Regions from separate parts of the Streptomyces sp. NPDC039736 genome, predicted to be linked through region 2. Evidence: predicted binding sites of a transcription regulator. Region 2 holds the regulator's gene; the other holds the start of a gene.

Region 1 (3,404 bases), on a different contig from region 2:
CGAGCTGGTCGGCATCGAGGGCAACTACGACGACGTGAACCGCTTCTGCTCCGAGCTGATCGGCGACCCGCTCGGCGAGGGCTGGGGCTTCGTCAACGTCAACCTGCGCCCGTACTACGGCGAGGGCTCCAAGACGCTCGCGTACGAGATCTGCGAGCAGCTCGGCTGGCGGCTGCCGGACCAGATCGTCATCCCGATCGCCTCGGGCTCCCAGCTCACCAAGATCGACAAGGGCTTGCAGGAGCTGATCAGGCTGGGTCTGGTCGAGGACAGGCCGTACAAGATCTTCGGCGCCCAGGCGGAGGGCTGCTCGCCGGTGTCGACGGCCTTCAAGGCGGGGCACGACGTGGTCCGCCCCCAGAAGCCGGACACGATCGCCAAGTCGCTCGCCATCGGCAACCCGGCGGACGGCCCGTACGTCCTGGACATCGCCCGGCGCACCGGCGGCGCGGTCGAGGACGTCAACGACGAGCAGGTCGTGGACGCCATCAAGCTGCTGGCCCGCACCGAGGGCATCTTCGCGGAGACCGCGGGCGGCGTGACCGTCGGCGTGACGAAGAAGCTCATCGAATCCGGCCTGCTGGACCCCGCCCTCACCACCGTCGTCCTCAACACCGGCGACGGCCTCAAGACGCTGGACGCGGTGGCCCCCACCACCGGCCCCTCCGCGACCATCCGCCCGAGCCTGGACGCGTTCCGCGACGCCGGCCTGGCACGCTGAATTCCCCCGTACTGGAAAGGCTGAACACCATGAGCGTCAAGGTCCGCATCCCCACCATCCTGCGCACGTACACGGGCGGCGAGGCCGAGGTGGCCGCCGAGGGGGCGACCCTCGCCGAGGTCATCGCCGACCTGGAGAAGAACCACACGGGCATCGCCGCGCGCGTCCTGGACGACCAGGGCAAGCTGCGCCGCTTCGTGAACGTGTACGTGAACGACGACGACGTCCGCTTCGAGAGCGGCCTCGAGACGGCCACCCCGGACGGCGCCGGCGTCTCGATCATCCCGGCCGTCGCCGGCGGCTGACCGCCGCCCCTGCCGCGGGGGCGTCCGCACGCCCCAACGCGCTCCGCACCGGCCCCTGTTGCCCCCTCCGCACACAAGCGGAGGGGGCAATTCTGCATGGTTGAAAGGGGTAGAGTGGGGGAAGCCCCGGTCGCCGCCCATGCCCCGCGCATATGAGAAGGCGACAAGATGCGGCCCGTGTGCCCGAGCGTTTTGCCGCCGATGCACACGCTATGTCCGGCCCGACTTGCCCCGGAAACGCGAGAGTTGACCGTTCCGGGCGTTCGGGCGTGCCCAGAATTCTCGTCCAATTGACCTGTTGCAGAGGGCAGTTGGGCGGATACATTCAGCCGCGGTCGACGCGCTACGGCGCACGCCCACCGCGATCCTGTCGGCGGGTGGGGTCTGACCCGGGGTCGCGAAGTGCGGCCCCGCGCAAGGGCCAGTAATAGGGGAGTTAGGCATGGCTCAGGGCACCGTCAAGTGGTTCAACGCGGAGAAGGGGTACGGCTTCATCGCGGTCGACGGTGGTGCGGATGTTTTCGTCCACTACAGCGCGATCCAGATGGACGGCTACCGCACCCTTGAAGAGGGTCAGCGAGTCGAGTTCGAGATCTCGCAGGGCCAGAAGGGTCCGCAGGCGGACATGGTCAAGCTCGCCGTCTGATCTCGGCGCGATCGGCCACCGACGCACTACTCAGCGACTTCACCAGCACTCACACACCTAGGGCCCGCACTCCGTCACCGGGGTACGGGCCCCAGGTGCGTCCGGGCGCACTCCGGCCGCGCGCCCCTCGCGGGCTCCGTCGCGCCCCGGCCGTGCATCCCGTCGCGCCCCGGCTGCGGGTCCCGTCGCACGTCCGGCCCACGACCTGCTGCGCTTCCCGCGATCTGTGGTACCCGCTTGCACTCGCATGGGTCGAGTGCTAATCATTGGCGTTAGCACTCTCCCCGTGAGAGTGACAGAACTTGGACCAGGTTCGGTGAGGCCGAGTGGTGTCGGGGTAAGGAATCCCGGGCATCGCGAGGCCGTCCGTCGCGGGCGCCGAATCGTACGGTCCGGAGAAATCCACCCCAGTCCTGGGAGGACCACTTCACATGGCCAAGATCATCGCGTTCGACGAGGAGGCCCGGCGCGGCCTCGAGCGTGGCATGAACCAGCTCGCCGACGCCGTCAAGGTCACCCTTGGCCCCAAGGGCCGGAACGTCGTCCTTGAGAAGAAGTGGGGCGCCCCCACGATCACCAACGACGGCGTCTCCATCGCCAAGGAGATCGAGCTCGAGGACCCGTACGAGAAGATCGGCGCCGAGCTCGTCAAGGAGGTCGCGAAGAAGACGGACGACGTCGCCGGTGACGGCACGACGACCGCGACCGTCCTCGCGCAGGCGCTGGTCCGTGAGGGTCTCCGCAACGTCGCCGCGGGCGCCAACCCGATGGCCCTGAAGCGTGGCATCGAGAAGGCCGTCGAGGCCGTCTCCGCCGCGCTCCTGGAGCAGGCGAAGGATGTCGAGACCAAGGAGCAGATCGCTTCGACGGCCTCCATCTCCGCCGCCGACACCCAGATCGGCGAGCTCATCGCCGAGGCGATGGACAAGGTCGGCAAGGAAGGCGTCATCACGGTCGAGGAGTCGCAGACCTTCGGCCTGGAGCTCGAGCTCACCGAGGGCATGCGCTTCGACAAGGGCTACATCTCCGCGTACTTCGCGACGGACATGGAGCGCATGGAGTCGGCGCTCGACGACCCGTACATCCTCATCGTCAACTCGAAGATCGGCAACGTGAAGGACCTCCTTCCGCTGCTGGAGAAGGTCATGCAGTCGGGCAAGCCCCTGCTGATCATCGCCGAGGACGTCGAGGGCGAGGCGCTCTCCACCCTGGTCGTCAACAAGATCCGCGGCACCTTCAAGTCCGTCGCCGTCAAGGCCCCGGGCTTCGGCGACCGCCGCAAGGCCATGCTGAACGACATCGCCATCCTCACGGGCGGCACGGTCATCTCCGAAGAGGTCGGCCTCAAGCTGGAGAACGCGGGCCTGGACCTCCTCGGCCGCGCCCGCAAGGTCGTCATCACCAAGGACGAGACGACCATCGTCGACGGTGCCGGTGACAGCGAGCAGGTCGCCGGTCGCGTGAACCAGATCCGCGCCGAGATCGAGAACAGCGACTCGGACTACGACCGCGAGAAGCTCCAGGAGCGCCTGGCGAAGCTGGCCGGCGGCGTGGCCGTCATCAAGGCCGGCGCCGCCACCGAGGTCGAGCTCAAGGAGCGCAAGCACCGCATCGAGGACGCCGTCCGCAACGCGAAGGCGGCCGTCGAAGAGGGCATCGTCGCCGGTGGTGGCGTCGCCCTCCTCCAGGCCTCCGCGGTCTTCGAGAAGCTGGAGCTCACGGGCGACGAGGC
Region 2 (3,404 bases):
TCCGTCACCCGGGCGGCGATCCGGGACTCCTTCGAGCCCGGCACCAGGTGGTCGACCAGGACGCCCAGCCGGGCGTCCGGGCCCGGGGCGAAGTCGGCCACGATCGCGGGCAGGTCGTCGATGCCCTCCAGGTACTCGACGACGACGCCCTCGACGCGCAGGTCGTCGCCCCACACCCGCTCCACCAGCTCCGCGTCGTGCCGCCCCTCCACGTAGATGCGCCCCGCCCGCGCCACGCGCGCGCGGGCGTTCGCGACGGCGACCGACCCGGAGGCGGTACGGGCGGGACGCACCGGACCGGCACCGGAGGACGGGCGCACCAGCGTCACGGGCGTCCCCTCGTGGAGGAAGCCCGCCGGGGTCATCGGGAACACCCGGTGCTTGCCGAAGCGGTCCTCCAGGGTGACCGTCGGCCCCTGCGCCGTCTTCTCGGTACGGACGACCGCACCGCAGAAGCCCGTCGACACCTCCTCCACCACCAGGTCGTACTCGGCGGCCAGTTCGGGGACGGGCTTCGGCTTCTTCCACGGCGGCGTGAAGTCCGGGCTGTAACTGCGCATGCCGCCGACGCTACGACACCGGCCGCGCGACCGGTCAGCAGACCCCGAAACGGCGCGCCAGCGCGTCCCGTTGCGCCCGTACGAACGCCGCGTCCACCACGGCCCCGTGCCCCGGCACGTACACGGCGTCCTCGCCGCCCAAAGCCAGCAGCCGGTCCAACGCCTCGGGCCACCGCCCGCCGACCGCGTCCCGGCCCGCCTGCGGCTCCCCGGACTCCTCCACCAGGTCCCCGCAGAAGACGACCCCGGGGCCGCCCCGGAGGCCCGGTACGAGGGCCACCAGGTCGTGCCCGCTGTGCGCGGGCCCCAGGTTGGCGAACAGGACACCGCGCCCGCCGCCCAGGTCGAGGGTGCGTTCGTCGGACACCAGGTGCCGCGGGGCGCGCAGCAGCTCCGCGGCCTCGACGGCGGCGTCGTGCGGCACCCCCTGCCGGGCCGCGTCGTCGGCGAGCGCGTCGCGCTGCGTGGTCAGCAGGACGTCCATGCCGGACGCGGCGAAGACCTCGACGCCGGCGAACGCCCCGGTGCCCAGGACGTGGTCGAAGTGCGGGTGGCCGAGAGCGACGTGCGTCACTCTGCGGCCCAGGAGGGCCTCGGCCTGCGTCCGTACCTCCGCGCCCTCCCGCAGCGAGGAGCCCGTGTCGTACAGCAGGGCCCCCCGGGCCCCCGCCACCAGGCCGATCGTGGCGTCCCAGCCGGGCATCCGCCGCCTGCCGACCCCCGGAGCGAGACGTTCCCAGCCTGCCTCTTCCCATCGCATGTCCATACCGTGACGCTAGCGTGAGCAGCCGCCCTTGCCCGGACCGGACCGCGCCGCCGTACACTGACCCGGGGAATCGCTGGCACTCGCACACGGTGAGTGCCAAGCGGGACACCGGGGCACAAGCTCCACATGTCCGATCGGCACCAGGGAACATCACGGCTTGGAGGTGTGCGCGATGCTCAGTGAACGCAGACTTGAAGTGCTGCGCGCCATCGTCCAGGACTACGTCGGCACGGAGGAGCCCGTCGGCTCCAAGGCCCTCACCGAGCGTCACCAGCTCGGGGTCTCCCCGGCCACCGTGCGCAACGACATGGCGGCCCTGGAGGACGAGGGGTTCATCGCCCAGCCGCACACCAGCGCCGGGCGCATCCCCACCGACAAGGGGTACCGGCTGTTCGTCGACCGGCTGGCCGGGGTCAAGCCCCTGTCGACGCCGGAGCGGCGTGCCATCCAGAACTTCCTGGACGCCTCCGTGGACCTGGACGACGTCGTCGCCCGCACCGTGCGGCTGCTCGCGCAGCTGACCCGGCAGGTGGCGGTCGTGCAGTACCCGTCGCTGACGCGTTCCACGGTGCGCCATGTGGAACTTCTCTCACTGGCCCCGGCCCGGCTGATGCTGGTGCTGATCACCGACACCGGCCGCGTCGAGCAGCGGATGATCGACTGCCCGGCGCCGTTCGGCGAGACCTCCCTCGCTGACCTGCGGGCCCGGCTCAACAGCCGGGTCGTGGGCCGCAGGTTCGCCGACGTGCCGCAGTTGGTGCAGGACCTCCCCGAGTCGTTCGAGCCGGAGGACAGGGGAACCGTCTCGACGGTGCTCGCGACTCTCCTTGAGACACTGGTGGAGGAGACCGAGGAACGGCTGATGATCGGCGGCACCGCCAATCTCACCCGCTTCGGCCACGACTTCCCGCTCACCATCCGCCCCGTACTGGAGGCGCTGGAGGAGCAGGTGGTACTGCTGAAGCTGCTCGGCGAGGCCACCGAGTCCGGCATGACGGTGCGCATCGGGCACGAGAACGCCCATGAAGGACTCAGTTCAACGTCCGTGGTCGCAGTCGGCTACGGTTCGGGCGACGAGGCAGTCGCCAAACTAGGCGTGGTCGGACCGACCCGCATGGACTACCCCGGAACGATGGGAGCGGTACGCGCAGTGGCACGTTACGTCGGACAGATCCTGGCGGAGTCGTAAGTGGCCACGGACTACTACGCCGTACTCGGCGTGCGCCGCGACGCTTCCCAGGACGAAATCAAGAAGGCGTTCCGGCGCCTCGCCCGTGAGCTCCACCCGGACGTCAATCCGGACCCGAAGACCCAGGAGCGCTTCAAGGAGATCAACGCCGCCTACGAGGTGTTGTCGGACCCGCAGAAGAAGCAGGTCTACGACCTCGGCGGCGACCCGCTGTCGGCCTCCGGCGGCGGCGGTGCCGCGGGCGGCTTCGGCCAGGGCGGTTTCGGGAACTTCTCCGACATCATGGACGCCTTCTTCGGCACGGCGTCGCAGCGCGGCCCGCGCTCGCGCACCCGCCGCGGCCAGGACGCCATGATCCGCCTGGAGATCGACCTCAATGAGGCGGCCTTCGGCACCACCAAGGAGATCCAGGTCGACACCGCCGTCGTCTGCACCACGTGCAGCGGCGAGGGCGCGGCCCCCGGCACCTCCGCGCAGACCTGCGACATGTGCCGCGGGCGCGGTGAGGTCTCGCAGGTCACCCGGTCCTTCCTCGGCCAGGTCATGACCTCGCGCCCCTGCCCGCAGTGCCAGGGCTTCGGCACGGTCGTGCCGACGCCGTGCCCGGAGTGCGCCGGCGACGGCCGCGTCCGCTCCCGTCGCACCCTGACGGTGAAGATCCCGGCCGGTGTCGACAACGGCACCCGCATCCAGCTCGCGGGCGAGGGCGAGGTCGGCCCCGGCGGCGGCCCCGCCGGCGACCTGTACGTGGAGATCCACGAGCAGCCGCACCCCACCTTCCAGCGGCGCGGCGACGACCTGCACTGCACGGTCACCATCCCGATGACGGCGGGCGCCCTCGGCACCAAGGTGCCGCTGGAGACGCTCGACGGGGTCGAGGAGATCGACA

What was found. The regulator HrcA, encoded in region 2, represses chaperone genes, less so after heat shock. The targets are predictions, from matches to a motif close to TTNGCACTCNGNNNNNCNGAGTGCNAA.
Region 1: the regulator HrcA is predicted to act here: its motif matches at 1,909-1,935, upstream of groL (chaperonin GroEL).

Annotation. Positions count from the first base shown of each region.
Region 1 covers NZ_JBVIUQ010000002.1:552,629-556,032, forward strand. Annotated here, with positions in the region: gene thrC (threonine synthase) at 1-721, shown strand, start outside; gene ACZ56L_RS07545 (MoaD/ThiS family protein) at 751-1,026, shown strand; gene ACZ56L_RS07550 (cold-shock protein) at 1,469-1,672, shown strand; gene groL (chaperonin GroEL) at 2,104-3,404, shown strand, end outside.
Region 2 covers NZ_JBVIUQ010000004.1:236,738-240,141, reverse strand. Annotated here, with positions in the region: gene ACZ56L_RS14420 (DUF3097 domain-containing protein) at 1-560, opposite strand, end outside; gene ACZ56L_RS14415 (MBL fold metallo-hydrolase) at 595-1,326, opposite strand; gene hrcA (heat-inducible transcriptional repressor HrcA) at 1,499-2,515, shown strand; gene dnaJ (molecular chaperone DnaJ) at 2,516-3,404, shown strand, end outside.